Regions from separate parts of the Clostridium beijerinckii genome, predicted to be linked through region 1. Evidence: riboswitches for the same ligand, from Rfam matches in the RefSeq annotation. Region 1 holds a riboswitch; each other region holds the start of a gene.
The links. A riboswitch is a leader RNA that binds a small molecule or an ion and turns the genes downstream of it on or off. The one in region 1 is predicted to bind cyclic di-GMP.
Positions count from the first base shown of each region.

Region 1 (3,218 bases):
GGAGTCTTCATTAATTCTACATATACATTTAAATCTACTTCTTTTATTTCATCCCATTCTGTAAATATAAATGCAACATCTGCACCCTTTAATGTTTCTTCTGGTGTATTTACGTATTCTATTTCATTTGGATAAACTTTCTTAAAATTATCAATTCCTACTGGATCGTAAGCTACTATTTCTGCTCCCTCATCTAATAACCTTCTAACATTAGGTATTGATGGAGCTTCTCTTAAATCATCAGTTCCCGGTTTAAATGTCAAGCCTAAGACTGCTACTTTTAATCCTTTTAGAGAACCAAATCTTTGTTTTGCCGCTCTAAATAGTTTATATTTTTGATTTTGATTTACTTCAATTGTTGCTTTTATTGTTTTCAATTCGTATCCATTATCATTAGCTAACCAATGGAGTGCTTTTGTATCTTTAGGAAAACATGATCCGCCATATCCAATTCCTGCTTTTAAGAATTTATCTCCTATTCTCGGATCAAAACTCATTCCTTTAGCTACATCTTCTACATCTGCTCCAACTATTTCGCAAAAGTTAGCTATTTCATTCATAAAAGAAATCTTAAGTGCCAAGAAATCATTTGAAGCATATTTTATCATTTCTGCACTTCTTCTATTTGTTACAACTATTGGCTGATTATATCTTTTATAAACTTCTCTTAAAATATTTTCTGCTTTTTTTGATTCAACACCAATCACTATTCTTTTGGCATGTAATGTATCAATAACTGCTGTTCCTTGAGCTAAAAATTCTGGGTTTGATGCTACTTCTATATGAACATTATTTTTTACGTTTTCCTTTAAAAACTCCTCTACCTTATCATTAGTACCTATTGGCACTGTTGATTTAACTACCACTAAGCAGTCTTTTTCTACATTCTCTGCTATCTGCTTGCAAACGTTAAACACATAATCTAAGTTAGCTGAACCATCTTCTCTTTCTGGAGTACCGACTCCTATAAATACTAAATCAGCATCCTTATAAGCATTAATGTAATCTGTTGTAAAGTCTAATCTTCCTTCATCATGGTTTCTTTTTAAAAGTTCATCTAATCCTGGTTCATATATAGGCGAAATCCCTTGTCTCATCTTTTGAACCTTTTTTTCATCAATATCTACACAAGTCACACTGTGCCCAACTTCTGAAAGACATGCTCCTGTAACCAATCCTACATATCCTGTTCCTGCTACTACTATTTTCATATTACTTCCCCTATCTTGCATGTTCATCACCCAAAAACACCCCAAATGTTTTTAAAACTAACTTTATATCAACTAGAGTATTTCTCTCTCTAACATACTTAACATCTAATCTCATCCAATCTTCAAAGCCAATATCGCTTCTTCCAGACACCTGCCAGTAGCAAGTGAGTCCTGGTTTAACTGTTAATCTCTCCATCATCCAATCTTCGAATTTTACTACTTCTTTTGGAAGTGATGGCCTCGGTCCAACTAAACTCATTTCACCTTTTAAGACGTTAACTAATTGTGGTAGTTCATCTATACTTGTTTTTCTTATAAACCTTCCCACCTTAGTTACTCTTGGATCTTCTTTCATTTTAAACATAGGTCCGTTCATTTCATTTTTAGCACTTAGCTTGTCCTTTAGCTCTTCTGCATTAGCCACCATAGATCTAAATTTATACATTCTAAATTTTTTCCCATTTCTTCCAACTCTCTCTTGTGAAAAGATTGAGCTCCCTTCAGATTCTAATCTGATTAAAATAGCTGTAACTAAAAATATTGGGCTTAAAATTATAAGTCCAATAGATGAACAAACCACATCCATAGTTCTCTTTAAAAAACAATATCCTATTCTGCTGTCTTCCGTTTCCAGTTGTTCTTTAAACAAAACTTCCTCACTGTTAAATTCTAACTGCTGCATACTACTCCCCCTAAACCGTATTATTTTTAACAAAATAAACTTCCCCTTGTTTATTCATAAAAAACAACCACCTTTAATTTAAATTAAAGCCGGTTGCACTAATAACTCACCATATATAAAGTGCCCAGATAAACATATGGATCAACGTCTCTCTGTCTCAGATTATACCACATAATTAATAATTTGTTAATATTGATTCGACAATCCATCCCATGAAATTTCTTCCATTGTTAGACATATAATAATGGACTTATCTTTTTAAAAACCAAAATATCGATTTTTTTTCTTTAATTTTCTCTCCTGAAAACTTTATTTCCCTATTATTTAACATTTTTTCAGAACTATCTTTAAATACATCCTTGATTTCACTTTTATTTATTAAATCCAAAGCCTTACTGAGACCAGTATTTCTTCTATCAATGTTATGAGCATCTGAACCTATAAAGTTATATATACCATTATTTAGGAGCATATTGGCTGTCCTTTGAACTTTTTCGCCAAATCTTCCATCTACACTTCCAGCATTTACTTGGAACAAATACCCTTCATTAATAAATTTATTAATATTTTTAGGATCTTCTATAATAGGCATATATCTTTCCGGATGTGCAATTACTGGTACTATGTTTCTTACTTGGAGTTCATAAAGGGTATCAAATATACTTTCATCAAACTTTCTCATTGGAAATTCAATAAGCATATATCTAGAATCATTTATAGTTCCAATACTTCCCTGCATATAATATTCTATTATCTTTTCAGTATAATAAACTTCCTGACCACTATATATCTTTATATCTATGTTCTCTTTTACTAAAATATTATTAATTTCTTTCACATAATTCCTAACTTCATCAATTGTAGCTTCTCCATACTCAAGCAAATAATGAGGAGTAGCCACAATTTTCTTAACACCATCTTTTTCCGCATTTCTAAGCATCTCCAAAGTCATTTCCATATCCTTAGAGCCATCATCAATCCCCGGTATTATATGCGAATGAATATCAACTATCATAACTATCCCTCTCCTCTAAAATAAAAAATCAATCATCCCAAAGCAACAGCTTCCATCTTCTTTCGGTAAATATACTCACAAAACTAATCTTCATAGATATCCAATTTAAATCTTCAACTTATTAGATAAATAAATTCGCTAGAAATTATAATCTTTTATCTATATTCCACCCAAGTAGATATCCATACTTCAAACTATATCTATGCCTGAATATATTCTATACTAGAAAGAAAGGTCTTGCTTTTGTGGAAGTGTTACATTATAGGCTAAACTGTAATTATATATCCAATTTAAACCTCTACTTATTAGA
Region 1 is NZ_CP144906.1:1,254,538-1,257,755, reverse strand. Features, by position in the region: gene PZA12_RS05820 (UDP-glucose dehydrogenase family protein) at 1-1,211, opposite strand, end outside; gene PZA12_RS05815 (sugar transferase) at 1,222-1,893, opposite strand; cyclic di-GMP riboswitch class II at 1,972-2,054, opposite strand; gene PZA12_RS05810 (tyrosine-protein phosphatase) at 2,144-2,908, opposite strand.

Region 2 (3,218 bases), 2.1 Mb from region 1:
AATATGGAAAAGTCTTTAAATAAAATTGCTATCATGCAAGAAATATTAGATAAAAATGATTTTTACAGCATTAATTCTAAAATACAGGCAACTGCGGTAGGTCTTGGAATTAAGGAACTTCTGGATAAAGATGTTTCAACTTTAAGTGGCGGGCAAAGAACTAAAATTTTACTTGCTAAATTACTTTTGCAAAAGCCAGATATTTTATTACTGGATGAGCCGACTAATCATTTAGATGAAGAACATATTGAATGGCTAAAAAATTACTTAATTAATTATGAAAATGCATTTATATTAGTATCACATGATAATGTTTTTTTAAATAATGTGGTAAACGTAGTTTATCATCTTGAGCACAAAACACTAACAAGATATGAAGGAAATTATGACTATTTTATTAAACTATACGAAATACGTAAAGAGCAGAGATTGATTGAATATAAGGAACAACAAAATGAAATAGCGAAGCTTGAAGATTATATAAGAAAAAATAAAGTAAGAGCCTCAACTTCAAAGCAAGCTAAATCAAGAGAAAAGAAACTTAATAAGATTGAAAGAATAGAAATAAAAAAAGAAATTATAAAACCTCATTTTAATTTTAAAACTGTAAAAATGCCAGAGAGTATAATCTTTGAAGTAAGCAACTTGATTATCGGATATAACAGACCTTTAAGCAAACCTTTAAACTTAAAAATGAAAAGAGGACAAAAAATTGCAGTAACAGGAGCTAATGGCTTAGGGAAGACAACTCTGCTAAAAACCTTACTTGGAATGCTAAAACCTATAAATGGTGAAATTACTTTAAGTGAGCATAGAAAAATAGGATATTTTGAGCAGGAAATTGCATGGAATAGCACTAATTCAGTTTTATATGATGTTTGGAGTGATTTTCCTCACCTAACTCAAACTGAGGTAAGGAGAGAATTGGCTAGGTGTGGATTAACAAGGCAGCATATAGATAGCCCTATCAATATATTAAGCGGAGGAGAGCAGGCTAAAGTCAGATTATGTAAACTTATTAATGAATATACAAATGTATTAGTGCTAGATGAACCAACAAATCACCTGGATACTAATGCTAAAAATGAATTAAAGCGTGCGTTAAAGGAATATGAAGGAAGCATGATTTTAGTATGTCATGAACCGGAATTTTATAAAGATATTACTACAGATATATGGGACTGCGAAGAATGGGTGTGCTTTAATAAATGATATCATATTACTCAAAAATTTTATAAGAATGTATGAAAAGAAACATTAAAAAATAGAGTTTTTAGTATTCATTTTTAAGGTTCTTCATATTTATATATAGCTTTTATAGATGATTTACTTAGTGAATAAAATTATGAAGAGGAGATCCTGAGTAGAATTAATTTTGATTCTGCATAGGATTTTTTCATTGTTCAATCCCTGAAGACTACATACAAGGTAATTGATATTAATTAAAGGAACACTAGTGAATTAATTTTATTGAATAGGGAATGTTTATTCTGTTAAAAATTACCATTATAAAAAAATAATGGTAAAGCATCATGAAATTCATGGAATAAATTTCGACAATTTATGTTAAGAATCATTGATTTTTTTACATGAATATGATAATATTTCTATATATTAGGTAAATGTATTTATAAAACAGAACAATTGGAAGCAATGAAAAATTCTCTATATTTGGGAACTTTGAGAATTTGGAGCTAGTTGTGCAACCGACCAATTAAAACTTAGTAATACATAAATATATTAAGTTTTTGTTGGTTTTTTTATTTTTAATTAATCATTCTAATAAATATATTATAATAATGAAATTATATTTAAGATTCTAGTATGAAGATAAGGGGGACAATAAAATGACGTGGCTTAATAATTTAAAGGTAGGTAAAAAATTAACTTTGCTTATAATTTGCTCTTTAGTAGGGTTATTTGCAGTTGGAATAACTGGTTACTATTTTTTACAAACGTCTAGTAAAAGCATGGAGGTTATGTATAGTGAAAGACTGCTATCTAGTGAATGGCTTAGTGAGTCTAGAGTAAATGCAAGGGCTATTTCAGCTGACATTTTTAGAATTATGGTAACTACTGATAAAAATGAAAATAGTGAGTTAACAAAAGATGTAAATACTCGTGCTGAAGAATTTAACAACTATATGGCTCTTTATAAAAAAATGAAATTAGATGATTTTGAGGCTGATAAGATCAGTAAGATTGATAGTAATTTAGATAAATATAGGGAAGGAAGAAAAGTTGCACTAAACTTAGCTGGTGAAAACAAAAATCAAGAAGCTTACGAATATTACGAGAAAAACGTTGAATCATATGCTGATGCTTTCTTAGATGATTTAGTAGAACTTGGAGAACACAATAGACAAATTGCTGAAAAAATAAACACCCAAAATAAAACAAATTTAAAAATTGCAACAGTAGCATTTTTAAGTATTGTGATTATAGCTTCAATCTTAATAATTTTATTAGGAATACTAATAACAAAACGTATCACAAAGAGATTAAATGATTTTGTAATATATATAGGTTCTTTATCTCAAGGTGATTTTTCTGTAAGGATAAAAGAAGAAAGTCTTAATGATAAGAGTGAATTTGGTGTTGTAAGTAATGCGATAGATAAGATGACCAAAAACATTATTGAATTAATAAAACAATTAGGTAATACATCTGAACAATTAGTATTATCATCTGAAGAGCTTACAGCAAGTGCTGAACAATCAGCAGATGCATCAAATTTAGTTGCATCCGCAGTAACAACAATGGCAAATGGAGCAGATGAGCAATTTTCTTTTGCTAATAGCACAAACAAAGTGGTTGAAAACATATCTAATAAGATAAATGTAGCATCTGAAAATACAAAATCCGTTTCATCTTTAACAGATAAGGCGAAAATATCAGCAAATGCTGGTGAAGATGCTGTAGAGAAGGCAATGAACCAAATGGAAATAATAGAGAAAAAGACCAGTGAAACATCGCTTATTATAAGCGAGCTTGAAGAGAAATCAGTGAAAATTGGACAAATACTTGATACAATCCAAGGTATATCAGAGCAAACAAATCTTCTAGCATTAAATGCGGCAATAGAATCTGCAAGGGCTGGGGAAGCAGGGAAAGGTTTTAGTGTTGTAGCAGAAGAAATCAGAAAGTTAGCAGAACAATCACAAGAGGCAACTAAAGAAATAGCTGGAATTATTAATGATGTACAAAATAAAACAAAT
Region 2 is NZ_CP144906.1:3,361,652-3,364,869, reverse strand. Features, by position in the region: gene PZA12_RS15515 (ABC-F family ATP-binding cassette domain-containing protein) at 1-1,212, shown strand, start outside; cyclic di-GMP riboswitch class II at 1,638-1,721, shown strand; gene PZA12_RS15510 (methyl-accepting chemotaxis protein) at 1,848-3,218, shown strand, end outside.
Region 2: linked by a shared signal. The riboswitch ahead of PZA12_RS15510 (methyl-accepting chemotaxis protein) and the one ahead of PZA12_RS05815 (sugar transferase) in region 1 are both predicted to bind cyclic di-GMP.

Region 3 (3,218 bases), 2.6 Mb from region 1:
TGGGAGATAAATTAAAAATGGTGAAATACTTACAATCAACAACATTTAAAATGGCTTTATCAGCGACAATAGCCATAATTATATCAAATTATATAGGATTACAATTTGGAGTGACTTCAGGTATAATTGCAATACTTAGTATTCAGGATACTAAAAAAGAAGCTTTATTAGTTGCAGGTAGAAGAATAATTACTTCGTCAGTGGCAATACTTCTGTCTTATATTCTATATATGCTGCTTGGAAACAATCCAATTGTGTTTGGATTATTCTTACTGATATTTATACCCATAACTAAAATACTAAAAATGGGAGAAGGAATGGTTGTAGGTGCTGTATTATCGACACATCTTTTAACGAGTTCTAATATTAATGTTTCTTGGATTATAAATGAGGCACAGCTAACGATAGTAGGAATTGGAGTAGCAATGATGTTTAATCTATATACTGCGTCATTAGAAGAACAATTTGAAAAGAATAAAGAAAGAATAGAAGATTATTATAGAGCTATATTATCAGATATGGCAGTAAGCCTTGTTACTCAGGCTGTACCAATTTATGAAAAACAAATATCAGTGAATGTTGAGGAATTAATTAATAAGTCTAAATTTATGGCACAGATAATAAATAATAATCGTTTATTTAAAAAAAATGATTATTATTTGAGTTATATAGAGATGAGAATAATACAGCTAGATACAATGAAAAGAATGAAGAGGCATTTTTCGAGATTTTATATGACTTATGATCAAACTAGAATATTATCAGAATTTACAAATGAAGTTGCAATGAATCTAAAGGAAGATAATGATTGTGTAGAGCTTATAAATAAACTAAATTTACTTAGAAAAGACTATGAAAAAATGGATTTACCTAAGAATCGAAACGAATTTGAAAACAGAGCGTTGCTATTTCAGTTTTTGAATGATTTAGAAGATTTCTTAGTTATTAAGAAAGAATTTAAAGAATCTTTTCAAAATAGGTAGAGGTTATAAATGTAACTTACTAAAATTAGTTTTAATGCCATTAATGGTAAAAATATTAGTATAAATATTGAAATTTATCAAAAATAAGTGTAAAATTATGCATATCATATGCATTGATAATAGCACACTTGCCGAAAGGCAGGGCCGCAAAGCTATGGGTCTAAAGAAATTTATTTTCAATGATTGCCAGGTTGCCAAAATGTAGTTATATAAACATTAGTCATTTGTTTATTTTTGGTGCCTATTAATAATTAATAGGCACCTTTTTATTTTAATAGAAAATCATTGAAATATGTGTATATGATAAGAATTTAAATAAAGAAAGGTTAGGTGTAGTAAATGAAAAAGTATCAGTTGTCTTTGGACAAGGCGAAAAAGGAGATTAACATAAGGATATGGGGAATGTTTGAACCAGACGATGCTAATAGTTTTGTTGAAGATTTTAGAAAAGAACTATCTCCTATACAAACTTCAGAATATGTATTAAATTTTGATGCAAGAGAGTTAAACGTTTCAAGACAAGAGATGTTACCAATGTTAGAAGGATGTTTTCAAATGTACAAGGCTTGCAAGTTTGTAAAGGTTATAGCAAATGTTGGTAGTAATATAACTTTAAAGATGCAATTATCAAGAATAAGTAGGAACACTGGATTGGGAATTGAAATAATTTAAAACAATACATAATTTATAATATTAAATTGAATTACATTAGCTAGGAGATTATTATGGGAATAAGATTAAGTTGCATTGATATTTGTCATGCATCTAAAGTTGTTTCAAATGATATTTATTTAAAACATTTTGAAAAACAAGATAAGGATGTAGAACATTTATTGGTAGATGTAATGGGTAGAGATAAACGCTTTATGTTTAATGAACAGGAGACAACTTTATCTCTAGCAGTAAAAGTAGCAAAATCAGCATTAGATAAAGCTAACTTGACAGGTAGTGACATAGATGTGCTAGTATATTCATCTATATTATCTGAATATATAGCACCAGCAACATCTATTTTAATACATAAGGAATTAAATGCGGGAAGAAATGTAATGTGTTTTGATATGAATGCAAATTGTGCTGGTATGACTGTTGCCTTAGAGAATATATCAAATTATTTAGAATCGTCAAAGCGAGCTAAAAGAGCATTGATTATTGGTTGTGATGATGTCGATTCGTTAGCTGATCCCAATAATGAGCTTTGCTATGGAAATTATGGACATGCTGCATGTGCAATAATTTTGGAAAAAGTTGAAGAAGAGTGTGGAATAGTTGATGCAGAATATTATATAAACACAGAGGAAAGTCATAATATTATGTATCCAAGTAAAGGATTCTCTAATTTCTTCAAATCAAATGATGTAGGTGAGCTTTATTTGAAATGGTTGCCATTCGATGGTGGGGCATGTGTTTATCCAGCAGCAGAGATTGCTAAAAAGATGCTGAAGAAAAATGGCTTAGAAAATGAAGACATTAAAATGTTCTGCTTTTCTCAGTTTGCGTTTATAAATATAAAAAATATAAGACAACTTTTAGATATAGGAGAAGATAAGAGTATATATATAGGGAATAAATATGGATATACTGGAACTACTAGCCCTTTCATAGCATTGTATGAATCGATAAAGGAAGGTAAAGTTAAGAGAGGGGACTATGTAATTTTCTGGACTATTGGATCTGGTTCTCAGAGTATAGTTATGTTATATAAATATTAGTATTAGAAAATGCACTTCATAAATATAACCTTCTGTAGTAAAATCTATAGAAGGTTATATTTATGAGTTTGATGCTATCATATGAAATGCAAGTAAGTAAATATACTTTAGATAAATATATATTAGAATATCACTAATATGAGAATAAATTCTTATAGATGATTTAATGAAGTAGAAAAATATATAGAGATAGTGTTAGAACTTAAAAAATGCTATATTAATTAAAGAATAACAGGGGAGATGGTTTGATAATGTACGATTATCCACTATATAGACCTCCAAGTGAAAGTAATAGTCTTATAATACAAGTAACTTTAGGGTGTTCTCATAATAAATGTAATTTTTGTAATATGTATAAATCTAAGAAATTTACAATAAAATCTTTGGAAGATATTAAAACAGATGTAAATTACTTTAGAGAAATGTATTCGCATGTAGAAAAAATATTTTTGGCAGATGGTGATGCGTTAATCATTCCAACGGAAAAATTAAAAGAAATTTTAACGCTTATAAGAAATACATT
Region 3 is NZ_CP144906.1:4,255,731-4,258,948, reverse strand. Features, by position in the region: gene PZA12_RS19680 (aromatic acid exporter family protein) at 18-983, shown strand; cyclic di-GMP riboswitch class I at 1,095-1,182, shown strand; gene PZA12_RS19675 (hypothetical protein) at 1,323-1,655, shown strand; gene PZA12_RS19670 (3-oxoacyl-[acyl-carrier-protein] synthase III C-terminal domain-containing protein) at 1,709-2,695, shown strand; gene PZA12_RS19665 (radical SAM protein) at 2,947-3,218, shown strand, end outside.
Region 3: linked by a shared signal. The riboswitch ahead of PZA12_RS19675 (hypothetical protein) and the one ahead of PZA12_RS05815 (sugar transferase) in region 1 are both predicted to bind cyclic di-GMP.